DNA from 4 places in the Enterobacter sp. SCRI0065 genome. Region 1 is predicted to be linked to each of the others. Evidence: predicted binding sites of a transcription regulator. Region 1 holds the regulator's gene; each other region holds the start of a gene.

Region 1 (7,434 bases):
CAATTGCTGATTCTGGACGTCGATGGCGTTCTGTCCGATGGCTTAATTTTTATGGGTAATAATGGCGAAGAGCTAAAAGCCTTCAACGTTCGGGATGGCTATGGCATTCGCTGCGCGATCACATCGGGTATCGAAGTTGCTATTATCACCGGACGAAAAGCTAAACTGGTAGAAGATCGCTGTGAAACACTGGGCATCACTCATCTGTATCAAGGTCAATCCGACAAGATGGTGGCTTTCAGGGATCTGCTGACCAAACTTGCCATCGCCCCAGAAAATGTCGCCTACGTGGGAGACGATCTGATTGACTGGCCGGTCATGGCTGAAGTGGGCTTAAGTATCGCTGTAGCGGATGCGCATCCGCTATTGCTCCCACGCGCTGACTACATTACCCGGATCAACGGCGGTCGCGGTGCCGTGCGCGAAGTGTGCGATCTGTTACTGCTCGCGCAGGGCAAGCTTGATGAGGCCAAAGGGCAATCAATATGAGTAAAACCAGACGTTGGGTTATCATTCTGCTTTCGTTGGCCGTATTAGTGCTGATAGGCGTGAATCTCGCCGACACCGATGAGACGCAGACGGAAGTGGCCAGCACTAACGAGCCGACCTATAAAAGCGAGCATACCGATACGGTCGTTTACAGTCCTGAAGGGGCGTTGAACTATCGCCTGATTGCTCAGCATGTCGAATATTTTTCTGAAGAAGGCGTGTCGTGGTTTACCCAACCGGTCATGACGACCTTTGATGTGAATAAAGTTCCGACGTGGTCGATCAAATCTGACAGAGCAAAATTGACGAATGACCGTATGCTTTATCTGTATGGGCATGTCGAAGTCAACGCCCTGACCGCAGATTCTCAACTGCGCAAAATTACTACGGATAATGCCCAGATCAACCTGATTACCCAGGATGTTACATCGCAGGATCTGGTGACGTTATACGGCACAACATTTAATTCCAGCGGTCTAAGAATGCGCGGGAACTTACGCAGCAAAAACGCCGAGCTGATTGAAAAGGTTAGAACCTCATATGAAATTCAAAATAAACAAACTCAGCCTTAATTTTGTCATCGCCAGCGCGCTGCTGGCCGCCAGTCTACCCGCACTTGCTGTGACTGGCGATACTGAACAGCCTATCCATATCGAGTCAGACACTCAGTCGCTGGATATGCAGGGTAACGTTGTGACCTTCACGGGCAACGTGGTGATGACCCAGGGCACGATCAAAATCAACGCCGACAAAGTGGTTGTTACCCGCCCAGGCGGCGAACAAGGCAAAGAGATTATCGATGGTTTTGGTAATCCGGCAACCTTCTACCAGATGCAAGACAACGGCAAGCCAGTCAAAGGCCATGCCTCGCATATGCACTATGAACTGGCGAAGGATCTTGTGATCCTGACCGGCAACGCCTATCTGGAACAGCTCGACAGCAACATCACGGGCGACAAGATTACCTATCTGGTGAAAGAGCAGAAAATGCAGGCTTTCAGCGAGAAAGGTAGACGTGTCACCACCGTGCTGGTGCCATCGCAGTTGCAGGATAAAGGCAAAGCACAGGCTCCCGCCCAGAAGAAGAGTAACTAATTCGTTATGGCAACATTAACTGCAAAGAACCTCGCTAAAGCCTACAAAGGCCGTCGCGTCGTGGAAGATGTCAGTCTGACCGTTAATTCCGGTGAAATTGTTGGCTTGCTGGGTCCTAACGGTGCAGGTAAAACCACTACCTTTTACATGGTGGTGGGGATAGTCGCGCGCGACGCGGGCAACATTATTATTGATGACGAAGATATCAGTCTGTTGCCGCTGCACGCGCGCGCGCGCCGTGGTATTGGCTATCTTCCGCAGGAAGCCTCCATTTTCCGTAGGCTGAGCGTATACGATAACCTGATGGCTGTGCTGCAGATCCGAGACGATCTGACGGCTGAACAACGTCAGGATCGTGCTAATCAGCTGATGGAAGAGTTCCATATTGAGCACCTGCGAGACAACCTGGGTCAGGCACTTTCAGGGGGCGAACGTCGCCGCGTGGAAATTGCCCGTGCGCTGGCAGCAAACCCGAAATTTATCCTTCTGGATGAACCGTTTGCAGGCGTTGACCCAATCTCCGTCATCGATATAAAACGGATTATCGAGCATCTGCGCGACAGCGGTCTCGGCGTACTGATTACCGACCACAACGTTCGTGAAACGTTAGCGGTCTGTGAGCGTGCTTATATTGTCAGCCAGGGGCATTTAATCGCCCACGGCACGCCACAAGAAATTCTCGAAGATGAGCATGTGAAACGCGTGTACCTTGGGGAAGACTTCAGACTCTGATAGGGTAGAGGTTAAGTCACGCAGGACCGGAGAAAAATGCTCTGAACATGAAGCAAGGTTTGCAATTAAGGCTCAGCCAGCAGTTGGCGATGACGCCTCAGTTACAACAGGCGATCCGTCTGTTGCAATTGTCCACGTTAGAACTCCAGCAGGAACTCCAGCAAGCGCTGGACAGTAACCCGCTGCTGGAGCAAACCGATCTTCATGAAGAGGTAGAAACCCAGGAAAAGCAGGACACCGAAACGCTCGATACGGCCGATGCGCTTGAGCAAAAAGAGATGCCGGACGAGCTTCCGTTAGATGCCAGCTGGGACGAAATCTATACCGCTGGCACGCCTTCCGGTACTCGCGCCGACTATCAGGATGACGAATTACCGGTTTATCAGGGTGAAACTACCCAGTCGCTTCAGGATTACCTGATGTGGCAGGTCGAGCTAACGCCATTTTCCGAGACCGATCGTGCGATTGCCACGTCAATTGTCGACGCCGTTGATGACACCGGTTATTTGACCGTCTCATTGGATGACATACTCGAAAGTATCGGCGATGACGAAATCGAAATGGATGAGATCGAAGCCGTGCTTAAACGCATCCAGCGCTTCGATCCGGTTGGCGTCGCCGCAAAAGATCTGCGCGACTGTCTTCTGATCCAGCTTTCTCAATTTGTGAAAGAGACGCCAAGGCTCGACGAGGCACGCTTAATCATCAGCGATCATCTGGATCTGTTGGCTAATCATGATTTCCGTTCGCTCATGCGCGTGACGCGATTGAAAGAGGATGTGCTGAAAGAGGCGGTGAATCTGATTCAATCCCTCGATCCGCGTCCGGGACAATCGATCCAGACCGGCGAACCGGAATATGTTATTCCTGACGTTCTGGTGCGAAAATATAACGGTCACTGGACCGTAGAGCTAAATTCAGACAGCATTCCCCGCCTGCAAATAAACCAGCAATACGCCTCAATGTGCACCAGCGTGCGCAACGACTCTGACAATCAATATATTCGTAGCAATCTTCAGGAAGCGCGATGGCTGATCAAAAGCCTCGAAAGCAGAAATGATACGCTGCTGCGCGTCAGTCGCTGTATTGTGGAACAGCAGCAAGGCTTTTTTGAGCAAGGCGAAGAGTTTATGAAACCGATGGTGCTGGCAGATATCGCACAGGCCGTCGAGATGCATGAATCGACCATTTCGCGCGTGACAACGCAAAAGTATCTGCATAGCCCGCGTGGTATTTTTGAGCTTAAGTATTTCTTCTCCAGCCACGTGAGTACCGAAGGCGGAGGCGAAGCCTCGTCGACGGCCATTCGCGCACTGGTGAAGAAGTTAATCGCCGCGGAAAACCCCGCGAAACCACTGAGTGACAGTAAGTTAACCACCCTGCTGTCCGATCAGGGTATCATGGTGGCACGTCGTACTGTTGCGAAGTATCGAGAGTCTTTATCCATTCCGCCGTCTAACCAGCGTAAACAACTGGTTTGACACAACCGATAAGGAAGACACTATGCAGCTCAACATCACAGGACACAATGTCGAAATCACTGAAGCGTTACGCGATTTTCTGAATACGAAATTCGCCAAGCTTGAGCAGTATTTCGAGAGGATCAATCAGGTCTACATTGTGTTGAAAGTGGAGAAAGTGACTCATATCTCGGACGCAACCCTGCACATAAACGGGGGCGAAATCCATGCCAGTGCGGAAGGGCAAGACATGTACGCGGCTATCGACGGCTTGATTGACAAGCTTGCGCGACAGCTTAATAAACATAAAGACAAACTGAAACAACACTAATTGTCCGAGCAGTTAACGGGTGCAGGACGGCCTGTTGTCAAACACAACAGGCCATTTGTACGGTTAGCGCTTAGGTGAAATTATGATGAACAACGATTCAGCTCTTCAATTGAGCACTGTCCTTAACCAGGAATGTACCCGCAGTGGCGTTCACTGCCAGAGTAAAAAACGTGCTCTGGAGATCATCAGTGAACTGGCCGCAAAACAGTTGAGCCTGCCGCCTCAGGTGGTGTTCGAAGCCATTCTGACCCGAGAAAAAATGGGCAGTACCGGCATCGGCAATGGTATTGCCATTCCGCATGGCAAACTGGAAGAAGACACATTGCGTGCCGTAGGCGTCTTCGTGCAGCTGGAAACGCCTATCGCCTTTGATGCGATTGATAATCAGCCTGTCGATTTGCTGTTTGCTTTGCTGGTGCCCGCTGACCAGACCAAAACGCATTTGCATACACTCTCACTGGTCGCCAAACGTCTGGCGGATAAAACGATTTGCCGTCGCCTGCGTGCTGCTCAAAGTGATGAGGAGCTGTATCAAATTATCACGGAGACAGAAGGCAATCAGGATGATGCATAACCAGGAGATAGCCTTCACATCTGATGTCCTGAGGAGAAACGGAACATGGTGCTGATGATCGTCAGCGGTCGTTCGGGTTCGGGAAAGTCCGTTGCCCTACGAGCGCTCGAAGATATGGGCTTTTACTGCGTCGATAACCTCCCGGTCGTGTTGTTACCTGACCTGGCGCGGACGCTGGCAGACCGACAAATTTCTGCCGCGGTAAGCATCGACGTGCGTAATATGCCGGAATCCCCGGAGATCTTTGAACTGGCCATGAGCAGCCTGCCGGAGAACTTCTCTCCTCAACTGCTGTTCCTCGATGCTGACCGCAACACGTTAATTCGTCGTTACAGCGATACCCGTCGTTTGCATCCGCTTTCCAACAAAAATCTGTCACTGGAAAGCGCTATCGATGAAGAGAGCGCGCTGCTGGAACCCCTGCGTTCCCGTGCCGATCTGATTGTCGATACCTCTGAGATGTCCGTCCATGAGCTGGCGGAAATGCTGCGTACTCGTCTGCTGGGTAAACGCGAGCGCGAGCTGACCATGGTGTTTGAATCATTTGGTTTCAAACACGGCATTCCTATCGATGCGGATTATGTTTTCGATGTGCGTTTCCTGCCGAACCCACACTGGGACCCCAAACTGCGTCCAATGACCGGTTTGGATAAACCCGTGGCGGCCTTCCTCGACAGGCACACAGAAGTTCACAATTTTATCTACCAGACGCGAAGCTACCTTGAGCTATGGTTACCTATGCTGGAAACAAACAACCGCAGCTACCTGACCGTAGCGATTGGTTGTACCGGTGGTAAACATCGTTCGGTGTACATTGCCGAACAACTGGCCGATTACTTCCGCTCTCGCGGTAAAAACGTTCAGTCTCGTCATCGTACGCTGGAAAAACGTAAAACATGACCGTAAAACACACCGTTGAAATCACCAACAAGCTGGGCATGCATGCACGCCCAGCCATGAAGCTGTTCGAGCTGATGCAGGGATTTGATGCTGAAGTACTGCTGCGCAACGACGAAGGCACAGAAGCGGAAGCCAACAGCGTCATTGCGCTACTCATGCTGGATTCTGCCAAAGGCCGACAGATTGAGGTCGAGGCGACAGGCCCGCAGGAAATCGAAGCGCTGGCAGCCGTAGTCGCGCTATTTAACTCAGGTTTTGACGAGGATTAATCCCCTCGATTAATACAGCTTGTTACCCGTCATAAATCCTTCGCCACCCAACTGCCGCATCTGACGCATAATCCATGCCTGGCGGCTGTGGACGTATCCCGACGGGGCATTCGCTTTGAATCGGATAGGATTGGGTAATACCGCCGCTAACAGCGCCGCTTCTGATATCGTCAAACGGCTAGCGGGCTTGTGAAAATAACGTTGGGCTGCGGCTTCAACGCCAAATACCCCATCACCAAACTCGGCAATATTCAGATAAACCGTCAGGATGCGTTTCTTACTCCAGACCGTTTCCATCCCCAACGTCAGCCCTGCTTCGAGCCCTTTTCTTATCCAGCTTCGCCCATCCCACAAAAACAGATTCTTGGCCGTTTGCTGTGAAAGCGTTGATGCGCCACGCACGCGATTTTCATTTCGCTCGTTGTGCGCCAGCGCTTTCTCAATCGCCGAGACGTCAAAACCCCAATGCTCCGGGAACTTTTGATCTTCAGCGGCGATAACCGCCAGCCCCATCCACGGCGAAATCTCATCCATGCTCACCCAGTCAGAATGCGCCACATAGCTGAAATTCCCCGTCAGCCAGGCGCCGAGTTGACGCTCGACCATCACTGCCGAAAACGGCACGGGCAAAATGCTAAACAGGACGATTCCCCCACCCCAAAAAACGGCGAGTGCGAGTATCGCGCGAAGCGCAATACGTTTCGCCCAACCGAGGGGAGAACGTTTTTTACTCACTGCGTCAGCACCAGCACGCGATCGACCAGCTTATCAATACCGGTGGCCGCCTCGGCAATATTTTGCGCCAGCATATAGGCAGGCGTGGTGACGATTTTTTTGTCCTCATCAACAACGATATCGTCAACCGGACAAGGGACATGTTCGCCGCCCATATCTTCAATCACTTCAGCCGTATCGATATCGGTGCCAATCGTCAGGCGCAGTGGAAAATCAAAAATCTTTGGCAGCATTGCGGGCGCGATGCACATAAAGCCCAGCGGCTTACCTGCAGCATGCATATCCAGCACCAGATTTTTTAACGCACTGTCGACCTGGCAGTCGTTGCCGAGACTGGCAAAACTGCTCAGATTCTTCGCCGCACCAAACCCACCCGGCACGATCAGCGCGTCCAGTTCAGCCGCATTTGCCTGTGCCAGTGGATGAATGTCTCCCCGGGCAATACGAGCAGACTCAATCAAGACGTTACGAGTTTCGGCCATTGGCTCACCGGACAGGTGATTAATCACATCCGACTGATTTTTATCCGGTGCAAAACAAATGGTTTCGACACCCTGTCGCGCCAACGCAAGCAGCGTCAAAACGGACTCATGAATCTCCGCACCGTCGTAAACACCGCACCCGCTAAGCACTACACCCACTTTTTTCATCATGCCGTTCCTTCTTTGCAACTGACTGAAGCATATTAATAATTCTGATTAAACTGGTATGCTTCACACATTTCACTGATTCCTGTAACAAATCATTTAAGATTTGCTATCTTATCTGCGTGCGGCCCAAATTTTTCAGGCTGTGCCATGCGAAAACAACACGAAAGATCAGGCACAGCTACGATTTCCCTGGTGTTGG
Region 2 (7,434 bases), on a different contig from region 1:
TACAGCTACAAACGTAGCCAATGGATGTGGTATCTCAGATCCGCCTAGCATAGCCCAAACGTCGGCCTCAAAACAGCCTTTACCAAAAAAGCCCCTTTCAGGAATTTACGCAGAGTGTGGATGGCCTGACACAGCGGTGGTGAAATAAGGTCTATTATTAGAGACAGTTACTTACCCGGGAGGCAAAATGATGAACAAGGTTGCTCAATTTTACCGCGAACTGGTTACAACACTGACGGAACGCCTGCGTAATGGCGAACGTGATATTGATGCACTCGTCGAGCAGGCGCGCGCACGAGTGGTACAAACGGGTGAGTTAACGCGCACCGAAGTCGAAGAGGTCACGCGTGCCGTACGGCGCGATCTTGAGGAATTTGCGCGCAGCTATGAAGAGAGCCAGAATGAGGTCACCGACAGTGTGTTTATGCGGGTGATTAAAGAAAGTCTTTGGCAGGAACTGGCAGACATCACCGATAAAACCCAGCTGGAGTGGCGTGAGGTCTTTCAGGATCTGAATCACCATGGCGTTTACCACAGCGGTGAGGTGGTGGGGTTAGGCAATCTGGTGTGCGAAAACTGCCACTTCCACCTGGCGGTTTATACACCAGACGTTTTGCCGCGTTGCCCGAAATGCGGACACGATCAGTTCCAGAGAAGACCGTTTGAACCCTAAGAAAAAGCATTCTCTCCCGACAGGGAGAGAATGAATATTTGTGCCCTCTCCCCGTGGGAGAGGGCGGGGTGAGGGCATCAGCGTACTCTCCCTTCACAAATACCCGTTACCCGTAAACGGCAAGCCGCTCTGCCAGTAAATCCACAAATCCCTGCCTGTCGATATCGACCATCAGCGTCGTATTCGGTTTATTACCTGTCAGCGAGTAATAATCCACCACCGTCATCCCCTGAGTGTATTTCCCCTGTGTTTCCACGCCGACCCAACGATCAACCGTGGTGAAGAGTTCCGGTTTTAGTAGCCAGGCAATGGTACACGGATCGTGTAGCGGCGCGCCGTGGAAACCCCATTTTTCGGTTTTATGATATTCCATGAAGAAATCGAGCAGCTCTGCCACGGTCGTGGCAATACCGTTGCCAATCCCACGGAAACGCTCAATGTCTTCCGCCATGATTTGCGCGCGATGGGTCACGTCAAGCCCCGCCATTACGATGGGTAAGCCAGACTGGAAAACAATTTCGGCGGCTTCCGGGTCGACAAAAATGTTGAACTCGGCGGCGGGTGTCCAGTTACCCAGCCCCATTGCGCCGCCCATCATCACGATGCGGGCGATTTTGCCATGCAGTTCAGGGTGACTATTTAACAGCAGTGCGACGTTCGTTTGCGGGCCGGTCGCTACCAGCGTGACGGGCTCATGGCTTTCGCGCAGCACGTTGGCCATCAATTCCACCGCCGTACAGTTTTGCGGCGCAAAACCCGGTTCAGGCAGCGCCGGACCATCAAGGCCGCTTTCACCGTGAACATTATCGGCGATGATAAGCTCGCGCATCAGCGGCTTAATGGCACCACCTGCTACCGGGATATCAGTGCGATTCAGCAGCGTCAGCATCCGCAGAACATTGCGTAGTGTTTTATCCGGTGTCTGGTTACCGGCAGAAGAGGTGACAGCTTTGACTTCCAGCTCGGGTGAGGCGAGGGCGAGGACCAGTGCGATCGCGTCATCATGACCCGGGTCGCAGTCGAGAATGATTGGCAGTGCCATAGAGTGCTCCATTCTTAGCGTTATTTTGTGACAAGGTTAACGCCGCAATGTGAAGGAGACGAGAAGAAGAGGCGTAAAGCGTGAAGCAGTGCGCAATCCGAAGATTGCGCACGCTATTGATTAATGCAGGATTTTTGCGAGGAACTCTTTCGCGCGATCGGACTGCGGGTTGGCGAAGAAGTCTTCTTTCGGTGAATCTTCGACGATTTTCCCTTCATCCATGAAGATAACCCGGTTCGCCACTTTACGGGCGAAGCCCATTTCGTGGGTCACCACCATCATGGTCATGCCTTCGTGCGCCAGTTCGACCATCACGTCCAGCACTTCGTTTATCATCTCAGGATCGAGCGCGGATGTCGGTTCGTCAAACAGCATTGCCACCGGATCCATGCACAGGGCGCGGGCGATCGCAACGCGCTGCTGCTGTCCACCCGAAAGCTGCGCCGGGAACTTATTGGCATGAGCAGACAGACCAACACGTTCCAGAAGCTTAAGCCCTTTATCACGCGCAGCGGCTTTATCACGCTTAAGCACTTTTACCTGAGCCAGCGTCAGGTTCTCGATAATCGACAAATGAGGGAACAGTTCAAAATGCTGGAACACCATCCCCACATGAGAGCGCAGCTTAGCGAGATTGGTTTTCTTGTCATTAACCTGCGTACCGTCAACGACTATCTCGCCTTTCTGTACTGGCTCCAGGCCATTAACGGTTTTGATAAGCGTGGACTTACCGGAACCTGACGGCCCGCATACCACCACCACTTCGCCTTTTTTTACTTCCGTGGAGCAATCGGTCAGCACCTGAAAGTGCCCATACCATTTAGAAACATTTTTCAGGGAAATCATTGCACAGTCCTTTTCTTCAGCCAGGTGACCAACAGCGACGCGCTTAAACTAATTGCGAAATAAACCGCACCTGCGAACAGGATCATCTCGACCTGGGTACCGTCGCGCTCACCGATTGTGGAAGCGGTACGGAAGAAGTCCGCGAGGCTGAGTACGTAAACCAGCGAGGTATCCTGGAAGAGCACGATGCCCTGGGTAAGCAGCAGCGGAACCATGGCGCGAAACGCCTGCGGTAAAATAATGAGCTTCATCGACTGCCAGTGCGTCATGCCCAGAGCGAGTGCGGCGCTGGATTGGCCGCGAGAGATGCTCTGAATGCCGGCACGAATGATTTATGAATAGTAAGCAGCCTCAAACATTGAGAATGCGACCATCGCAGAAATCAGGCGGATATCGGCTTTTGGCGAAAGCCCCAGTACGTTTTGCAACAGGCCAGGAACAATCAGATAAAACCACAGCAGCACCATGACCAATGGAATGGAGCGGAAAACGTTGACATAGGCCGTGGCGAACCAGGCAAACGGCTTAAAGCTCGACAGGCGCATCACCGCCAGAATCGTACCCCAGACAATACCAATGACGATGGCAATGACGGTGATTTTTAGCGTAATTAACAGCCCGTCCAGCAGATACGGCAAAGACGGGACGATGGAACTCCAGTCAAATTCGTACATTATTTACCTCCCAGATTGCCCGGCAGGCGAGTTTTACGTTCAACCAGGTTCATCACCAGCATGATGACAGTATTTATCAAGACATAAGCCAGCGTGATAGCGGTGAAGGATTCCCAGGCGTGGGCAGAGTAATCCAGCAGCTTGCCCGCCTGAGCCGCCATATCCACCAAACCGATGGTGGATGCGATGGCTGAGTTTTTCACCAGGTTCATCATTTCTGAGGTCATTGGTGGAACAATTACGCGATAGGCGTTAGGCAACAGCACATAGCGATAAGATTGTGGCAGCGTCAGACCCATCGCCAGTGCGGCATTTTTTTGCCCACGCGGAAGAGACTGGATGCCCGAACGTACCTGCTCGCAGACGCGCGCAGCGGTGAAAAGCCCCAGACACAGCATGGAGGAGACGAAGAACTGAATGTTCGGATCGAGCTCAGCTTTGAACCACATACCAAGGTTTTCTGGCAGCAGTTCAGGCACCACCAGGTACCAGGTAAAGAACTGAACGATCAGTGGAACGTTACGGAACAGTTCTACATAAAGGGTGCCGAGCGTCGAGAGAAAGCGATTAGGGACGGTACGCAGAATACCGAACAGCGAACCGACAAAAAATGCGATGATCCAGGCCGTTATCGATAACGCAACGGTGACCTGAAAGCCGCTCCATAGCCAGCCAAGATAGGTGGTGTTGCCGAACGGGGCTTGTTGCAGAAAAATGCCCCAGTTCCAGTCTATTGACATAATAAACTCCAGAAAAAAAAGGGTAGCAGCGCTACCCTCGAAGATTGGTGAGAAGCTCATGTTCGCGCTGAGTGGGGAACGACCACTCAACGTATAGTCTGTCCGTGCTTCCCGACAATCGAGAGGGCAGGAGGTCCTGCCCCTTAATGGTTCTAATTAGTTAAGTGCTTTGTCATTTGGTGTTTTGAACAGGGCTTTCATGTCGTCTGACAGTTCAAAGTTCATGTTCAGATTTTTTGGTGGAATCGGGTTCTTAAACCATTTGTCGAACCATTTTTCCGCTTCGCCAGAGGTCTGTTTTTCTGCGATGGTGTCATCGATAAGCTTTTTAAAGCTGGCGTCGTCTTTACGCAGCATGCAGCCGTAAGCCTCCTGAGACTGTGCGGTGCCGACGATTTCCCTGTTGTCTGGTTTCTTCGCTTTAGCACGTTCACCGGCCAGCAGAGCATCATCCATCATAAAGGCCACGGCACGACCGCTTTCCAGCGTACGGAAGGAGTCACCATGATCTTTCGCGCTGATGATGCGCATATCCATTTTCTTCTCGTCGTTCAGCTTATGCAGCAGAACTTCAGATGTGGTACCAGAAGTCACCACAACCGCTTTACCTTTCAGATCCGCGAAGTCTTTAATCTCGCCGCCTTTTTTGGTCAGCAGACGGGTCCCTACCACGAAGATAGTGTTGGAGAAGGCCGCTTGTTTCTGACGCTCAAGGTTGTTAGTCGTGGAACCACATTCAAAATCGAAGGTGCCGTTTTGCAGCAGAGGAATACGGTTTTGTGAGGTAATTGGAATCAGCTTCACTTCAAGATCGGGTTTGTTTAGCTTTTTCTTTACCGCTTCAACGATAGCGTTGGAGTAATCCTGAGAGTAGCCCACGACTTTTTGCGTGTTGTCGTAGTATGAAAACGGGACAGATGATTCACGGTGGCCGACCACGATCACGCCGTTTTTGGCAATCTTGTCGAGAGTGCTCCCGGCAGCCGGGGCATCTTCAGCGTGAACGACGCCTGCGGACATTCCCATCACCAGCATTGCTGTGGCCAGTTTACGTAATTGCATACCCAACTCCTTTATTATCTGCGCCAGTGACGCATTGATACCCATTGTGATGTTGTTATATCTCGCGCTATGCGAGTGCAGTGTTATGCAAGCTTGTTAACATTTAGTTTGGCTTAATGTAAAGATTTTGCTGCGATATTGTTTATTTTTGCGAAGCGCGCCGCACCATTCAGAGGCAATAATCCCTCGTTGCACCGTTTCGGTGCTACCTGCGATCGATACTGGTGCGACCAGGTTGCACGTTAAGCTAAACGACGTTTATGTGAATAAATAAAGCAATAGGCGTGCCAGAAATAACCCTCACCCTGAAAGGGATAGGGGAAAAGGCGGAGCTGGATTTTGAAATGGTGTGTGTACTGTCCCTCTCCCCGATGGGGAGAGGGTTAGGGTGAGGGGGGAATTATTGACGACGCTGACGAAGGCTCATCACCAATGCGCCAAAACCAAACAGCGTGGTCAGGATCCACAGCGGCCAGTTGCCAGTGCGCGCATATGGCGTCAGACCTGTGGTCGGTGTGACTTTGGTCGTTAGCACCGCACGGGTGAACTGCGGAAGCATAGCCTGAATTTCACCCTGTGGACCAATTACGGCGGTGATGCCATTGTTAGTGCTGCGCAGCAGCGGACGCGCCAGCTCCAGCGAACGCATACGCGCCATCTGGAAGTGTTGCCACGGGCCAATCGACTTACCAAACCAGGCATCGTTTGAGATGGTCAGCAGATAATCGGTATCCGGACGGAAGTTATCGCGCACCTGTTCGCCAAGGATAATTTCGTAACAAATTGCCGGAGTCAGCGCAAAACCATGCGCATGCAGCTGTGGCTGAACATACGGGCCGCGGCTAAATGAGGACATCGGCAAATCAAAGAACGGCGCTAACGGACGCAGAATCGACTCTAGCGGCACAAACTCACCAAACGGCACAAGGTGGTTTTTGTTGTAGCGATTGGTTGATTCGTAGCGGTACGGATTGTCTTTGCCGAGCGTGATAATGGTGTTGTAAGTGTCGTAACGGTTTTGCTTGTTCAGACGCGCATCCACAATACCGGTGATCAGCGTACTGTTTCGTGCGCGCAGCAGATCGTCCATCATGCTGAGGAAATGCTGCTGGTTGATTTCCAGGTCGGGAATGGCGGACTCCGGCCAGATAATCAGCTGCGATTTACCCATCTCTTTTTGCGTGGCATCGAGATAAATTTTCAGCGTATTGATGAGCTGGTTCTCGTCCCATTTCATCGACTGAGCGATATTACCTTGCACCATTGAAACCTGCGTGGTGCGCTCGGGCTCAAGGGTATACCACTGGATATAGCGCAGCGGAAAGGGAAGGGCGAACAGCACCAGAGCGGCCACCAGCGGCTGCCAACTGCGCTGTACCAGCGCGAGTGCGAGTAAGCCACTGACAATCATCAGCAAGAAGTTGATCGCCTCGACGCCCATCACCGGAGCAAGCCCCTTCAGCGGGCCATCAATCTGGCTGTAACCAAACTGAAGCCACGGGAAGCCGGTCAATACCCAGCCGCGCAAAAACTCGGTGAGTTGCCAAACAACCGGCGCGGCTATCGCGACGCGAACCCAGGTGGTTTTCGGCCACAGGCGAGAAAGAATGCCCGCGAACAAGCCGGTATACAGCGACAGATACGCGGCCAGCAGTACGACCAGGAATATGTTAACCGGGCCAGGCATCCCGCCAAACTGCGCGATACTGACGTAAACCCAGTTGATGCCGGAGCCAAACAGACCCAGCCCCCAGAAGTAGCCAATCGCGGCCGCCTGAACGGGGCTGCGATTCAGGGTTAAACCTTGCAGGCCTATCAGGGAAATAATGGCCGCAGGCCAGATGTCGTAAGGCGAAAAAGCCAGCGTACCGCTGGCTCCGAATAACAGCGCCAGCAGCAAACGGACGCGCTGGCGTTCAAGTAATGAGGCAAATGCCATTTACATTAATCTTCCAGTTTTGGTACCGGGGAATCGTCCGGCATTCTGACGTGAACCTGAATAATACGGCGACTGTCGGCCATCGCAACCTTGAACTGGTAACCGTCAATATCAACGGATTCACCGCGGGCCGGAAGATGACCAAACGCCTGCATCACCAGGCCACCAATGGTATCCACCTCTTCATCGCTGAAGTGGGTCCCGAAGGTATCATTGAATTCTTCAATAGAGGCCAACGCGCGTACGGTCCAGGTATGACGGCTTAGCTGACGGAATTCGATATCATCTTCTTCGTCATATTCGTCTTCAATTTCACCGACGATAAGTTCAAGAATATCTTCGATCGTCACAAGGCCGGATACGCCGCCAAATTCATCGATAACAATCGCCATATGGTAACGCTGAGACCGGAACTCTTTTAGCATGCGGTCAACGCGCTTGCTTTCCGGTACAACCAC
Region 3 (7,434 bases), on a different contig from region 1:
TTCCATAAACAGCTCGCCGATCAGCGTTTGCATCGCCTGGCCGCCGCTGCCGTGCGCCATTTCAACCCTGTTCATGCTTCACACTCCTGATTGCGATACTGATACCATGCGGCGCAGGCCCCTTCGGAAGAGACCATCAGCGCGCCAAACGCGGTTTGCGGATTACAGGTCTTGCCGAATAACGGACAGTGATGCGGTTTGCATTTGCCGGTCAGTACCTCTCCGCAGCGGGCGCGTGGGTCATCGCACACCTGTTGTGGCTGCGGGCGAAAATGCGCTTCGGCGTCGAATTCGCGATACGCGGGCGTCAGATGCACGCCAGATTCGGCAATCAATCCCAGACCACGCCATTCGCTATCACCCTCGACGGCAAAAACGTCGGCGATAGCCTGCTGCGCTAACGCATTGCCCGCATCTGGCACAACGCGACGGTATTGATTCTCCACCGAGCTCAGGGCTGCTATTTTCTGCTCAACCAGCATGGTTACGCCTTGCAGTAGATCAAGAGGTTCGAAACCAGCGACCACTAATGGACGATGATACTCCGCCGTGATAAAGCCGTAGGCCTCGGTACCGATCACCATGCTGACGTGGCCCGGTGCCAGAAACGCATCAATGCCGTTATCGGGTTCTTCCAGCAGGCTGCGCAGCGTGGGGATGAGCGTAATGTGCTGACAGAAAAAGTAAAAGTTGCTGAGTTTGCGGGCTTTGGCCTGCTGTAGCGTGATGGCCGTCGCGGGCATGGTGGTTTCAAACCCAAGGCCAAAGAACACCACGTTGCGCGCCGGATTCTCTGCCGCCAGCCTGAGCGCATCCAGCGGTGAATAGACGATACGCACGTCCGCGCCGCGCGCTCTGGCCTGTAAAAGCGAGCCGTTTTTTCCTGGCACCCGCATCGCATCGCCAAAGGTGCAGAAAATGACGTCGGGCTGGCTGGCAATCTCAATACAATTGTCGATACGGCCCATCGGGAGGACGCACACCGGACAGCCCGGACCGTGGATAAACTCAATATTCTCCGGCAGCAGTTGGTCGAGGCCAAACTTGAAGATGGCGTGCGTGTGCCCGCCGCAGACTTCCATAATGCGCAGCGGGCGCGCGGCGGTGTAATCCAGCCGTTTCGCGCGCGTCTTGAGATGCTCAATCAGCTGCATCACCTGTTCCGGCGCGCGATATTCATCAACGTAGCGCATCAGTTATCGCTCCTCGCCGTACAGCAGCGCGCCCACGTCCGGCTCGACCTCAAACATGTTCTGTAGCGCAGCCAGCGTGTCGCGGGCTTCGTCCTCATCAATCATGCTCATCGCAAAGCCCACGTGGACCAATACCCACTGGCCGAGACGCGAGGCACCCGTGTCGTCCAGGCTCCCGACCAGCGTCAAATCGACGTCGCGCAGCACGCCACAGACTTCCACTTTGGCCTGATTGCCGTCGATGGAGTGAATTTGCCCTGGGACGCCTATGCACATCGTTCGTTCTCCAGCCAGCTCAGCCAGCTTTCCATGCCGTCACCTTTTGTGGCGGACACCAGCAGGATCTCAATATCCGGGTTCACTTCGCGAGCGTAGGCCAGGCATTTATCCACATCGAAATTCAAATACGGCAGCAGGTCGATTTTGTTGAGCAGCATCAGCGAGGCGGCGGCGAACATGTGTGGATATTTGAGCGGCTTGTCTTCGCCTTCGGTGACGGACAGCACGGCCACCTTATGGCGCTCGCCCAAATCGAAGCTTGCCGGACACACCAGATTGCCGACGTTTTCAATAAACAGGATGCCGTTATCGGCAAGCGGCAGTCGTGGTGCGGCGTCGGCAATCATCTGCGCATCCAAATGACAGCCCTTGCCGGTATTGACCTGAATGGCGGGCGTGCCGGTTTCGCGAATACGCGCCGCATCGTTGACCGTCTGCTGATCGCCTTCGATCACCGCGCAGGAAACGCTGCCGTTCAGGCGTTTTAGCGTCTCGGTCAGCAGGGTGGTTTTGCCGGAACCGGGGCTGGACACCAGGTTCAATACCAGCTGCTGGCGCGTGGCAAAACGCGCGCGGTTGCGGGCGGCGAGCTGGTTGTTTTTGTCCAGCACGTTGATTTCAACTTCCAGCATTTTGCGCTGGCTGATGCCCGGCGCATGCGTGCCCGCTTCGCCATGGCCGTAATGCAGGTCGCCCTCGGTTGAACGGAGCGGGGCAAACGTAACGCCGGTAATGGTCGCGGCCTGGCGTAATGCCGGAGAAAAAGGCGCAGAGCGAAACGCAGAGTGGGGGCGATGCTCGTCGCCTTCGATATACAGGTTGCCTTCGGCGCAACCGCAGGTGCTACACATGATTTACTCCTGGTCTATTTCGAGGCGCTGAATTTGCAAGCCGTCATCCGCCACGATGCGCAGGCCGAGGCTCTGGCACTGCGGGCAGCTTCTCACCTTTGATGACAGCAGCGTGACGTACTGCTGGCAGTGTTCACACCAGCACTCAGCCTGCTGTTCTTCTATATGCAGCTGGCAGCCTTCCGCCACCGTGTCGCGGCACACCAGCTCAAAGCAAAAGGTGAGGGCGCTGGTTTCGACGCAGGAAAATGCCCCAACTTTTAGCCACACGCCGGTCACGCGCTTTGCGTTGTGCTGCTTTGCCTGTTGCTCGATAAGTTCGAGCGCTCGCTGGCAGAGGGTGATTTCGTGCATGACGCCTCCTCAATGATTTGCCCCATTAATGCAATAACGATGCCAGCTTCATTTTGCTTAGGGCGTGACGGTGTCGGCGCTGACGACATGACACGTCGACACGCTGTCATTGACAGTGCCTGTATTGCTAAATCGCTTTTATATCAATGGGATAAAAGCTGGCACAAAACCTGCTTAACAGGCGCTATCTCCATTAACTGGATATTTAAGATGACTATTTGGGAAATAAGCGAAAAGGCGGATTACATTGCGCAGCGCCATCAATCACTGCAGGAGCAATGGCAGCATTACTGTAATTCACTGGTTCAGGGGATCACCCTGTCAAAAGCGCGTCTGCATCACGCCATGAGCTGCGCGGCACAAGAGGATTTGTGCTTCGTACTGTTTGGGCACTTTATGATTTACGTCACCCTTGCGGACACCTTCAACAGCCACACCATTGAGTACTACGTCGAGACGAAAGAAGGTGAAAGGCAGCTGATTGCCCAGGCACAGTTAATGGCTGACGGCATGGTTGACGGTCACGTCAGCAATCGCGATCGCCAGCAGGTGCTGGAACACTACCTGGAAAAAATCGCGCCGGTTTATCACAACCTCTATGCGGCGGTTGAGCACGATTTGCCGGTGGATTTGAAGGCGTTGGTGAGCGAAACGCGCGCCGTGTGATGTTTACGTGTCGAGAAGTGTCGATGCGGCACGTTTTTCGTCAAAAATGACTATGTCCTGAGGACTCCCCCGGTGAACCGTTTTGTAATTGCTGACTCGACGGTCTGCATTGGCTGTCATACCTGTGAAGCGGCGTGTTCGGAAACACACCGCCTGCACGGGCTACAGTCGATGCCGCGTTTGAAAGTCATGCGTAATGAGAAAGAGTCTGCCCCGCAGCTCTGCCACCATTGTGAAGATGCCCCCTGCGCGGGCGTTTGTCCTGTGAATGCCATCACCCGCATTGAAGGTGCGGTGCAGCTAAACGAAAGCCTGTGCGTGAGCTGCAAACTTTGCGGCATCGCCTGTCCGTTTGGTGCTATTGAGTTTTCTGGCAGCCGTTCACTGCATATTCCTGCGAATGCCAATTCGCCAAAAGCGCCTCCTGCACCACCGGCACCGGCGCGCGTCAGCACGCTGTTGGACTGGGTGCCGGGCATCCGTGCCGTGGCGGTGAAGTGCGATTTGTGCAGCTTCGATGAACAAGGCCCGGCCTGTGTGCGCACGTGTCCAACCAAGGCGCTGATCTTAGTGAATATCCGCGATATTGCTCGCAGCAGCAAACGCAAACGCGAGCTGACCGTGAATGCCGACTTTGGCGATCTTTCGCTGTTTCAGACGCAAAACGAGGGGGCGAAATGAACGCTGTCGCTTTGATTAACAGCGCCATAGCGTGCTTTACGATCGCGGCTGTTTTGGCACTTATTTTCGCATTTTCCAGGCCGCTAAGCGGCTGGATAGCCGGGCTGGGTGGCGCGGCGGGAAGTGTACTCACCGCGGTCGCGGGTTTTTCTACGCTAACCAGTGGGATCTCGGTTAATGCCGTGATACCGGTTGTGCACCACAGCATGGCGATTACGCCGCTCAATGCCATCTGGCTGATAACCTTTGGCCTATGTGGCCTGTTTATCAGTCTGTTCAATATCGACTGGCATCGTCACCCGCAGGCCAAAGCGAACGGTCTGCTGGTGAACCTGCTGATGGCGACGGCGGTTTGCACCGTGCTCGCCAGCAATTTAGGTGCGCTGGTGGTGATGGCCGAAATCATGGCGCTCTGCGGCGTGTTCCTCACGGGATGCACGCAGTCCGGTAAGCTGTGGTTCGCGCTGGGTCGGCTCGGCACGTTGCTGCTGGCGCTGGCCTGCTGGTTGACGTGGCAACGCTATGGCACGCTGGATCTGGCACTGATTAACGCTCGCTCGCAACTGCTGCCGTTGGGGGCGGATATCTGGCTGCTGGGCGTGGTTGGCTTCGGCCTGCTGGCGGGGATTATTCCTCTGCACGGCTGGGTGCCACAGGCGCATGCTAACGCCTCTGCACCTGCGGCCGCGCTGTTCTCAACCGTGGTGATGAAGGTTGGCCTGTTCGGTATCCTGATGCTCTCACTGATGGGCGGGCAGCCGCCGCTGTGGTGGGGCGTGGTGCTGCTGCTCGCCGGGATGGTCACGGCGTTCGTCGGTGGGCTGTATGCACTGATGGAGCACAACATTCAGCGTCTGCTGGCGTACCACACCCTGGAAAACATCGGCATTATTCTGCTCGGCCTGGGGGCGGGTATCACCGGTCTGGCGCTGAATCAGCCTGCGCTGATCGCCGCCGGGTTTATCGGCGGTCTGTATCATCTGATCAACCACAGCCTGTTTAAAAGCACGCTGTTTCTCGGCGCGGGCAGCGTCTGGTTCCGTACCGGCCATCGCGATATCGAGAAGCTTGGCGGTATCGGTAAAAAGATGCCGGTTATCTCGCTCGCCATGCTGGTGGGGTTAATGGCAATGGCCGCGCTGCCGCCGCTGAACGGCTTCGCTGGTGAATGGGTCATTTACCAGTCCTTCTTTGCGCTCGGCCAGAGCGACGTATTTATCGCACGTCTGCTCGGCCCGCTGCTGGCGGTAGGCTTAGCGATTACCGGCGCGCTGGCGGTGATGTGTATGGCGAAAGTCTATGGCGTCACGTTCCTCGGTGCGCCGCGCACCAAAGAGGCGGAACAGGCCTGCTGTGCGCCGTTCCTGATGGCGGCAAGCGTAGTGCTGCTGGCGCTGTGCTGCATTGTCGGCGGCGTTGCCGCACCGTGGCTCATTCCGCTGCTCGGCAGTGCGATCCCGCTGCCGCTGGTCACCGCACACACTACCGTTTCCCAACCGATGATGGCGCTGCTGCTAATTGCCGCGCCGCTGCTGCCGTTCGTGCTGATGCTGTTCTTCAAACGCGATCGCCTGCCTGCCCGCTCGCGCGGGGCGGCCTGGGCGTGCGGGTATGAACATGAGCAAGCGATGGTCATTACCGCTCACGGCTTTGCGATGCCGGTGAAAGAGAACTTTTCTGCGGTGCTGAAGCTGCGAGAAAAACTGAATCCGGTGAGCTGGATCCCCGGTTGGCAAAGTGCTGCCGTACCTGCGCTGTGCCGCCGTCTGGCGGTCATTGAGCTGGCGGTGTTGGTGGTGATTGTGATTTCACGAGGAGCCTGACATGAGTCTGTTACTGGCATTACTTCAGGCGCTGGTGTTATTCGCCGTTGCGCCGCTGCTGTCCGGCATTACGCGCGTGGCGCGCGCTCGGATGCATAACCGTCGCGGGCCTGGCGTGCTCCAGGAATATCGCGATCTGTTCAAGCTGATGGGGCGTCAAAGCATTGCGCCCGACGCGGCGGGCTGGGTCTTTCGTCTGACGCCGTTTGTCATGGTTGGCGTGATGTTGACTATCGCCACTGCGCTGCCGGTGGTAACGGTGGGGTCTCCGCTACCGGTGCTGGGCGATCTGATAACCCTCATCTATCTGTTTGCCATCGCGCGCTTCTTCTTTGCCATTGCAGGGCTGGATACCGGCAGCCCGTTTACCGGTATTGGGGCCAGCCGCGAGGCGATGCTCGGCGTGCTGGTTGAGCCAATCCTGCTGCTGGGATTATGGGTCGCCGCGCAGGTAGCGGGATCGACCCACATTAGCGTGATCACCGACACCCTTTACCACTGGCCTGCTGCCCGCAGTATTCCGCTGATTCTGGCGCTGTGCGCCTGCGCATTTGCCACCTTTATCGAAATGGGCAAGCTGCCGTTCGATCTGGCAGAAGCGGAGCAAGAGCTCCAGGAAGGCCCGCTGACCGAATACAGCGGCTACGGCTTTGCGGTGCTCAAGTGGGGCATCAGCCTCAAACAGCTGGTGGTCTTGCAGATGTTTGTCGGCGTCTTTTTCCCGTGGGGACAAATGACCCACTTCTCCGTCGGCGCTCTGCTGCTGGCGGTAGTGATTGCCGCGCTCAAGCTGGTCGTGGGAGTCCTGATTATCGCCCTGTTTGAAAACAGCATGGCGCGACTGCGTTTTGTTGCTACCTCACGCATTACCTGGGCCGGTTTTGGGTTTGCCTTTTTAGCCTTCGTCTCCTTGCTGGTGGCGTGATTTAAGAGAGTTTTTATGTCTGAAGAAAAGAAAGGTCAGCAGTATCTCGCCGCATTGCATCAGGCTTTCCCGGGTGTGGTGCTCGAAGAATCCTGGCAGACCAAAGACCAGATAACGGTCACCATCAAGGTGAACTATCTGCCGGAAGTGGTGGAGTTTCTTTACTACCAGCAGGGCGGTTGGCTGTCGGTGCTGTTCGGCAATGACGAGCGTCAACTGTGCGGTAACTACGCGGTCTATTACGTGATGTCGATGGAGCAGGGCGAGAAATGCTGGCTCACCGTGCGCGTCGAGGTTGACCCCAATAAACCAGAATATCCGTCCGTCACGCCGCGCGTACCGGCTGCCGTTTGGGGCGAGCGAGAAGTGCGCGACATGTACGGCCTGGTGCCGGTGGGCCTGCCGGACGAGCGTCGTCTGGTGCTGCCGGATGACTGGCCGGACGAACTCTATCCGCTGCGCAAAGACAGCATGGACTATCGCCAGCGTCCTGCACCGACGACCGACAGTGAAACGTACGAGTTCATCAACGAACTGGGCAGCAAAAAGAACAACGTGGTGCCGATTGGCCCGCTGCACGTCACCTCCGATGAACCGGGACACTTCCGCCTGTTTGTCGACGGCGAGAATATTATCGATGCAGATTACCGCCTGTTCTACGT
Region 4 (7,434 bases), on a different contig from region 1:
GATGCCCGGTTCGATCCGACGATTTATATCGCGATCGGTACGGCAAACCTGCTGGCCATTGGCGGCGGGAGCTGGATGGTCGTGAACGGCTCAATGACGCTGGGTCAATTGACCAGCTTTGTCATGTATCTCGGGTTGATGATTTGGCCAATGCTGGCACTTGCGTGGATGTTTAACATCGTTGAGCGCGGTAGCGCGGCGTATAGCCGTATTCGCGCGATGCTTGCCGAAGCACCGGTCGTTAACGATGGCAGCGAAGCCGTGCCAAAAGGGCGCGGGGCGCTGGATGTCGCCATTGATACTTTTATTTATCCGCAAACAGACCATCGGGTTCTGGATAACGTGCATTTCGCCCTCCGTCCCGGGCAGATGCTGGGGATTTGTGGGCCGACGGGGGCAGGTAAAAGCACCGTGCTGTCACTGATTCAGCGTCACTTTGATGTCACGCAGGGGGAGATTCGTTTTCACGATATTCCGCTTACCCGCCTGCAACTGGATGACTGGCGCAGTCGTCTGGCGGTCGTCAGCCAGACACCGTTTTTGTTCTCCGATACGGTAGCCAATAATATTGCGCTGGGCCATCCCAATGCCACGCAGGAAGAAATTGAACAGGTGGCGAAGCTCGCCAGCGTCCATGACGATATTCTGCGTCTGCCGCAGGGATACGAAACCGAAGTCGGCGAGCGTGGCGTGATGCTCTCAGGGGGGCAAAAACAGCGTATTTCGATTGCTCGCGCGCTGCTGCTGAATGCGGAAATCCTGATCCTCGACGATGCGCTTTCGGCTGTCGATGGGCGTACGGAGCACCAGATTCTGCATAATTTGCGGCAGTGGGGCGAAGGCCGCACGGTGATCATTAGCGCTCACCGCTTATCGGCATTGACCGAGGCGAATGAAATTCTGGTCATGCAGCACGGGCATATCGCCCAGCGCGGGGAGCACGAGCGGCTGGCTGAGCAGCCAGGATGGTATCGCGATATGTATCGCTATCAGCAGCTGGAAGCCGCGTTGAATGACGCACCTGAACAGCGCGAGGAGGCCGCGGATGCATAAGTTTGGACAGCTGTGGCCCACGCTAAAACGCCTGCTGGCTTACGGTTCGCCATGGCGCAAACCGCTTTCTATCGCCGTGGTGATGCTGTGGGTCGCGGCGATTGCGGAGGTGAGCGGCCCGCTGCTTATTAGCTATTTCATCGATAATATGGTCGCCAAAAGTAATATGCCGCTAGGGCTGGTGGTAGGGCTAGGCGTTGCATACATTGGCCTTCAACTGCTGGCGGCCTCATTACATTATGCGCAATCGCTGCTCTTTAATCAGGCGGCGGTCGGCGTCGTGCAACAGTTACGCACCGATGTCATGGACGCGGCGCTGCGCCAGCCGTTGAGCGAGTTTGACACTCAGCCCGTCGGGCAGGTGATTTCACGCGTGACCAACGACACCGAAGTGATCCGCGATCTGTACGTCACGGTGGTGGCGACGGTGCTGCGCAGTGCTGCGCTCGTCGGGGCGATGCTGGTAGCAATGTTCAGCCTTGACTGGCGCATGGCGCTGGTGGCGATCACCATTTTCCCTGCCGTGATGATCGTGATGGTCATTTATCAGCGCTACAGCACGCCGATTGTGCGTCGGCTACGTGCGTACCTTGCCGATATCAATGACGGCTTCAATGAAGTCATTAACGGCATGAGCGTTATCCAGCAGTTCCGTCAGCAGGGGCGCTTTGGCGAACGAATGGGTGAGGCCAGCCGTTCGCACTATATGGCGCGTATGCAGACGTTGCGTCTCGATGGCTTCTTGCTGCGTCCGTTGCTAAGCCTGTTTTCGGCCCTGGTGCTATGTGGCCTGCTGATGCTGTTCGGGTTTGGTTCTGGCGGCACCATTGAAGTTGGCGTGCTGTATGCTTTTATTAGCTATCTTGGGCGCTTAAACGAGCCGTTGATCGAATTGACGACGCAGCAATCGATACTGCAACAGGCCGTGGTAGCGGGTGAACGCGTATTTGAACTCATGGACAGACCGCGTCAAACCTATGGTGATGACGAGCGTGAACTGCAAAGCGGTTCTATTGCGGTCGAGAACGTCTCCTTTGCTTATCGCGATGACCGACTGGTTTTACAGGATATCAACCTGGATATTCCGTCGCGTAGCTTTGTCGCGCTCGTCGGGCACACAGGCAGCGGTAAGAGTACGCTCGCCAGCCTGCTTATGGGCTACTACCCGCTGACTCAGGGCGAAATTCGCCTTGATGGTCGCCCGTTGTCCTCTCTGAGCCACGGGGTACTGCGCAAAGGGATTGCGATGGTGCAGCAGGACCCGGTCGTCATGGCAGACTCTTTCTTCGCTAACGTCACGCTGGGCCGCCCGTTTACGGAACAGCAGGTGTGGGATGTGCTGGAAAAGGTTCAGTTGGCGGAGCTGGCGCGTGGCTTGAATGACGGCATTTTTACTACGCTGGGCGAGCAGGGCAATAACCTGTCCGTTGGGCAAAAACAGCTGCTGGCACTGGCGCGCGTGCTAATCGATACCCCGCAAATCCTGATTCTTGATGAAGCGACTGCCAGCATCGATTCGGGTACTGAGCAAGCCATCCAGCAGGCGCTGGCGGTGGTGCGTGAGCATACGACGCTGGTGGTGATTGCACATCGCCTTTCTACGATTGTTGATGCGGATACCATTCTGGTTTTGCATCGTGGACAAGCGGTAGAGCGTGGCAATCATCGCGAGTTGCTGGAAGCGAAAGGACGTTACTGGCAAATGTATCAGCTGCAGCTGGCAGGCGAAGAGCTTGCGGCCAGTGCTCGAGAGGAAGAATCACTCAGCGCCTGATGCACCAAAATTAAGCACGTCACTAACAGGATTTTTTGTTGGTGCAAAAAAGAAACGCACCCTGCACTATCGTGGTGCGTTTTTCTTTTCTGTCATCCCCTTTCTCTTCTCTCTTCGCCAGTTACGCCGCCTTTCTTCCGTTTTTTCAACTCTGGCACAGCGCTTGCAATATCTCATGTGTATTAGCTGCCGCCATTATCGAATTCTGACTGGAGAGGATCTATGAAGCTGGTTACGGTTGTCATCAAACCATTCAAACTCGAAGACGTTCGTGAAGCGTTGTCTTCAATGGGTATTCAGGGGCTGACGGTCACCGAAGTGAAAGGCTTTGGTCGTCAGAAGGGACATGCGGAGCTTTATCGCGGAGCAGAATATAGCGTCAACTTCCTGCCTAAGGTGAAGATTGATGTGGCGATTGCTGACGATCAGCTCGATGAAGTGATCGATGTCGTGAGCAAAGCGGCCTACACCGGCAAAATTGGCGACGGCAAAATTTTCGTTGCCGAATTGCAGCGCGTCATTCGCATCCGTACGGGCGAAGCTGACGAAGCCGCACTGTAAGTAACTCCTGGCACACAGTGATAGGGATCGAGAAAATGAAGATAGCAACAATCAAAACAGCTCTGGGGACTCTGGCACTGCTGCCGGGCCTGGCGATGGCTGCTCCTGCGGTGGCAGACAAAGCCGATAACGCCTTTATGATGATCTGCACCGCGTTGGTGCTGTTCATGACGATTCCGGGCATTGCCCTGTTTTACGGCGGCTTGATCCGCGGGAAAAACGTTTTATCTATGCTCACTCAGGTTGCGGTGACTTTTGCGCTGGTCTGCGTGCTGTGGGTGGTTTACGGCTACTCGCTGGCGTTTGGCGAAGGTAACGCCTTCTTTGGCAACTTCAACTGGGTGATGCTAAAAAATATCGAACTGACCGCATTAATGGGCAGCTTCTATCAGTATATCCACGTTGCTTTCCAGGGCTCGTTCGCGGCGATTACCGTTGGCCTGATTGTTGGTGCGCTGGCTGAACGTATTCGCTTCTCAGCGGTGTTGATCTTCGTCGTGGTGTGGCTGACGCTCTCCTATGTGCCGATTGCGCACATGGTTTGGGGTGGTGGCTTGCTGGCGGCGCACGGCGCGTTGGACTTCGCAGGCGGTACTGTCGTCCATATTAACGCGGCGGTTGCCGGTCTGGTCGGAGCGTATCTGGTTGGCAAACGCGTGGGCTTTGGCAAAGAAGCGTTTAAACCGCACAATCTGCCGATGGTCTTTACGGGTACTGCGATTCTGTACTTCGGCTGGTTCGGCTTCAACGCAGGTTCTGCAAGTGCGGCTAACGAAATTGCAGCCCTGGCCTTCGTGAACACCGTTGTCGCCACGGCGGGCGCTATCCTGTCATGGGTCTTTGGTGAGTGGGTCGTACGCGGTAAACCGTCTCTGCTGGGTGCGTGTTCTGGTGCCATTGCGGGTCTGGTCGGTATCACTCCAGCCTGCGGATTTGTGGGTGTCGGCGGGGCGCTGATTGTGGGTCTGGTCGCGGGTCTTGCGGGTATGTGGGGTGTGACGGCGCTGAAACGTATTCTGCGCGTTGACGACCCTTGCGACGTGTTTGGCGTACACGGTGTGTGCGGCATCGTCGGCTGCATCATGACCGGTATCTTTGCATCAACGTCTCTGGGCGGTGTGGGTTATGCAGAAGGTGTGACTATGGTCCATCAGCTTCTGGTACAGCTGGAAAGCATCGGCATCACCATTGTCTGGTCAGGTGTGGTTGCCTTTATCGCCTACAAACTTGCGGATATGACGGTTGGGTTGCGCGTACCGGAAGAGCAGGAACGCGAAGGTCTGGACGTCAACAGCCACGGCGAGAATGCGTATAACGCCTAGGTAAAAGCAAAACGGCAACGCAAGTTGCCGTTTTTAGTGTTTGTTCCCTCAGCCTCGATTTCGCATCACCCCTTCCTGCACCGTAGAGGCGACCAGCACGCCGTCCTGAGTATAAAACTCACCGCGCACAAACCCGCGTGCACTGGATGCCGAGGTACTTTCTACACTATACAGCAGCCAGTTGTTCATATCGAACGGACGGTGGAACCACATGGAATGATCGATAGTCGCCACCTGCATTCCTTTTTCCAGGAATCCGACGCCGTGGGGCTGCAAAGCGACCGGCAGGAAGTTAAAGTCCGACGCATAGCCCAGCAGATACTGATGTACGCGAAGATCCGCAGGCACCGTTCCGTTGGCGCGCATCCATACCTGGCGTTTCGGCTCTGCGGCATGGCCCTTCATCGGGTTATGAAATTCAACCGGGCGAATCTCCAGTGGTTTATCGCACAGGAATTTCTCCTTAACCTGCGGGGGCAGGAGATGCGCCAGCGCGCGGGCGATATCGGTTTCTGATTTCAGTTCATCCGGGGCGGGAGCGGGCGGCATCGTTTTTTGATGCTCATAGCCAGGTTCAGGAGCCTGGAATGAAGCGGTCATATAAAAAATCGGTTTGCCATTCTGCACAGCGGCAACTCTACGGGCGCTAAAACTGTTGCCATCGCGCAGCACTTCGACGTCATAAACGATAGGCTTTGCGCTATCGCCCGGACGTAAAAAATAGCTGTGGAATGAATGCACCAGACGGTCTGCGGGCACGGTCTCTTTGGCTGCATAAAGCGCCTGTCCCACGACCTGACCACCAAAGACCTGGCGCAAGCCGAGATCTTCGCTCTGTCCGCGGAAGAGTCCTTCCTCAATTTTTTCCAGATTCAGTAATGTCAGCAGATTGTTCAGTGCTTGACTCATAGTTGTCCTCAATAATACGCCACAGCGAAAGATAAGCTGATTATAACGCAGAAACGGAAGTGGTCCGATGGGTGCAATAATCTGAATAACGAGGCAAAACCAGGCGGAAATAAGTGATATGTGCCACACTTAGTCACGTTATGTTTCTGTTAACGACTATCTGGCGGTATCGATCCCGTCGGTGCATTGATGATAAGGAGAACTCAATGAAACTCGTGCACATGTTAAGTGGTTTAGCGGTAGTGGTTGCCCTGTCTGCCTGTGCGGATAAAAGTGCGGACATCCAGACACCAGCGCCAAACCCAAATGCAGCGGGTGCGACTACGCAGCCAACTATGCAGCAGCCAAATGTTTCAGGTACGGTTTGGATCCGTCAGAAAGTGGCTTTACCACCTGATGCGGTTCTGACAGTGACGCTGTCCGATGCTTCACTGGCCGACGCGCCATCGAAAGTCTTGTCGCAAAAAGCGGTTCGCACAGAAGGTAAGCAGTCGCCGTTCAGTTTTGTGCTGCCGTTTAACCCGGCAGACATCCAGCCAAATGCGCGAATCTTGCTGAGCGCGGCGGTGACCGTGAATGACAAGCTGGTCTTCATCACCGATACGGTACAGCCGGTGATCAACCAGGGCGGCACTAAAGCCGATCTGACGCTGGTACCGGTGCAGCAGACTGCGGTTCCAATGCAGCAAGGCGGTGGTGCAGCGACGACGGTTCCGTCAACGTCGCCAACGCAGGTGAACCCGTCTTCGGCGGTGCCTGCGCCAACCCAGTACTAAGCGGTTCCCTTTGCCCTCTCATTTATGAGAGGGCTTTAATACACCCAGCGATACTTCTGCATATCAATTTCCCCCTTTCCCGACACCTGCACACCTTCAGATAACAGCGCCTGACGTTGCCGCTGTAGATCCGGGCCGGTCAGTGAAATCTCGCCATGTCGATTTACGACGCGATACCAGGGCAGAGTGCTGCCTTCCGGCAGACGCTTCAGCACGCCGCCAACCTGCCGCGCAGCACGCGGTGAACCCGCCAGCCGGGCAACGTCGCCGTAAGTCGTGACGTAACCTTCTGGAATAGAGGCCACAATTTGCCAGACTCGCTGCGGGAAAGAATCATGTTGGTCCAATGCTGTTCTCCCTTGTGATAGGCCAAAAAAGACAATTTAAACAAGGATCTAGTTTTGGTTTGTTCCCTGCAAGAGCGCGAAAATTCAAGATTTTATTGCTATCAAAAGCTATCAATCAAAGAGGTTCAATCGTCCCATATCTTTTTTTAGTCATACAACCATCTTCCCACTTTTGCTGACTCGGCTAGCATACGAAGCGTTAGCGGTTCAGGTTCATCGTCATCCTTCCCGCTAGTAAAAAGTGAGTAAAGGATAAATGTCTCTTCAGGCCAATATCTGTAAAAATTGAAGCCAGAAGGATTAACATCAAAGCGTTCGAAATACTCACTCATGATATCTGCCCCTGTCTCACTAGCCCAAACGTAGTTGCCAGTGCTGAGACTTGTATCAATTGTGACTGGCCACTTCTTATTGGTGAAAAGAGCTGGTTTGTTAAATCTTTCGCTATACCAGGTCATGACCTCCTTATCAGTCACCATAACTTATCGTTTCCTCTGGCTATGGTATTGAATTTCGTTGTTGCCTTGTAAGCGATGGTAGAGACATCAGCAGCAATAACGACAATACCAATGATAGGAATCCATCGCCCCACAAATGCACCAAGATTGGTAACGTAAGTAAATTTCATTCTTCTAATACTGGAGTTGGTCAGTGTGGGTAAGCGTCTGGTTTCAATGTTTAGCCAATGACGT

Evidence for each region. Region 1 encodes sigma-54, which starts transcription at its own class of promoters, with help from an activator protein. Its sites were predicted from a motif close to GTTGGCACANNTTTCGCTNT; they were not measured.
Region 2: AC6EMZ_RS01975 (amino acid ABC transporter substrate-binding protein) is a predicted target of sigma-54. The motif match lies at 5,310-5,329, and genes of this name have one in related genera.
Region 3: hycA (formate hydrogenlyase regulator HycA) is a predicted target of sigma-54. The motif match lies at 2,835-2,854, and genes of this name have one in related genera.
Region 4: glnK (P-II family nitrogen regulator) is a predicted target of sigma-54. The motif match lies at 2,978-2,997, and genes of this name have one in related genera.

The regions. Positions count from the first base shown of each region.
Region 1 covers NZ_JCBAJB010000003.1:425,548-432,981, forward strand. The annotation lists gene kdsC (3-deoxy-manno-octulosonate-8-phosphatase KdsC) at 1-489, shown strand, start outside; gene lptC (LPS export ABC transporter periplasmic protein LptC) at 486-1,061, shown strand; gene lptA (lipopolysaccharide ABC transporter substrate-binding protein LptA) at 1,030-1,584, shown strand; gene lptB (LPS export ABC transporter ATP-binding protein) at 1,591-2,316, shown strand; gene rpoN (RNA polymerase factor sigma-54) at 2,364-3,797, shown strand; gene hpf (ribosome hibernation promoting factor) at 3,820-4,107, shown strand; gene ptsN (PTS IIA-like nitrogen regulatory protein PtsN) at 4,190-4,681, shown strand; gene rapZ (RNase adapter RapZ) at 4,727-5,581, shown strand; gene npr (PTS phosphocarrier protein NPr) at 5,578-5,850, shown strand; gene mtgA (monofunctional biosynthetic peptidoglycan transglycosylase) at 5,860-6,585, opposite strand; gene elbB (isoprenoid biosynthesis glyoxalase ElbB) at 6,582-7,235, opposite strand.
Region 2 covers NZ_JCBAJB010000001.1:407,945-415,378, forward strand. The annotation lists gene AC6EMZ_RS01950 (zinc ribbon-containing protein) at 191-673, shown strand; gene rihA (pyrimidine-specific ribonucleoside hydrolase RihA) at 780-1,715, opposite strand; gene AC6EMZ_RS01960 (amino acid ABC transporter ATP-binding protein) at 1,836-2,561, opposite strand; partial or broken gene gltK (glutamate/aspartate ABC transporter permease GltK) at 2,558-3,235, opposite strand; gene AC6EMZ_RS01970 (amino acid ABC transporter permease) at 3,235-3,975, opposite strand; gene AC6EMZ_RS01975 (amino acid ABC transporter substrate-binding protein) at 4,132-5,037, opposite strand; gene lnt (apolipoprotein N-acyltransferase) at 5,438-6,976, opposite strand; gene corC (CNNM family magnesium/cobalt transport protein CorC) at 6,982-7,434, opposite strand, start outside.
Region 3 covers NZ_JCBAJB010000007.1:112,181-119,614, reverse strand. The annotation lists gene hypE (hydrogenase expression/formation protein HypE) at 1-75, opposite strand, end outside; gene hypD (hydrogenase formation protein HypD) at 72-1,193, opposite strand; gene AC6EMZ_RS17750 (HypC/HybG/HupF family hydrogenase formation chaperone) at 1,197-1,469, opposite strand; gene hypB (hydrogenase nickel incorporation protein HypB) at 1,460-2,323, opposite strand; gene hypA (hydrogenase maturation nickel metallochaperone HypA) at 2,327-2,677, opposite strand; gene hycA (formate hydrogenlyase regulator HycA) at 2,888-3,343, shown strand; gene AC6EMZ_RS17730 (4Fe-4S dicluster domain-containing protein) at 3,416-4,024, shown strand; gene hycC (formate hydrogenlyase subunit 3) at 4,021-5,847, shown strand; gene AC6EMZ_RS17720 (respiratory chain complex I subunit 1 family protein) at 5,849-6,772, shown strand; gene AC6EMZ_RS17715 (hydrogenase large subunit) at 6,788-7,434, shown strand, end outside.
Region 4 covers NZ_JCBAJB010000001.1:135,035-142,468, forward strand. The annotation lists gene AC6EMZ_RS00625 (SmdA family multidrug ABC transporter permease/ATP-binding protein) at 1-1,053, shown strand, start outside; gene AC6EMZ_RS00630 (SmdB family multidrug efflux ABC transporter permease/ATP-binding protein) at 1,046-2,827, shown strand; gene glnK (P-II family nitrogen regulator) at 3,050-3,388, shown strand; gene amtB (ammonium transporter AmtB) at 3,424-4,710, shown strand; gene tesB (acyl-CoA thioesterase II) at 4,759-5,619, opposite strand; gene AC6EMZ_RS00650 (YbaY family lipoprotein) at 5,826-6,395, shown strand; gene AC6EMZ_RS00655 (MGMT family protein) at 6,431-6,742, opposite strand; gene AC6EMZ_RS00660 (DUF1493 family protein) at 6,889-7,200, opposite strand; gene AC6EMZ_RS00665 (STM2901 family protein) at 7,215-7,434, opposite strand, start outside.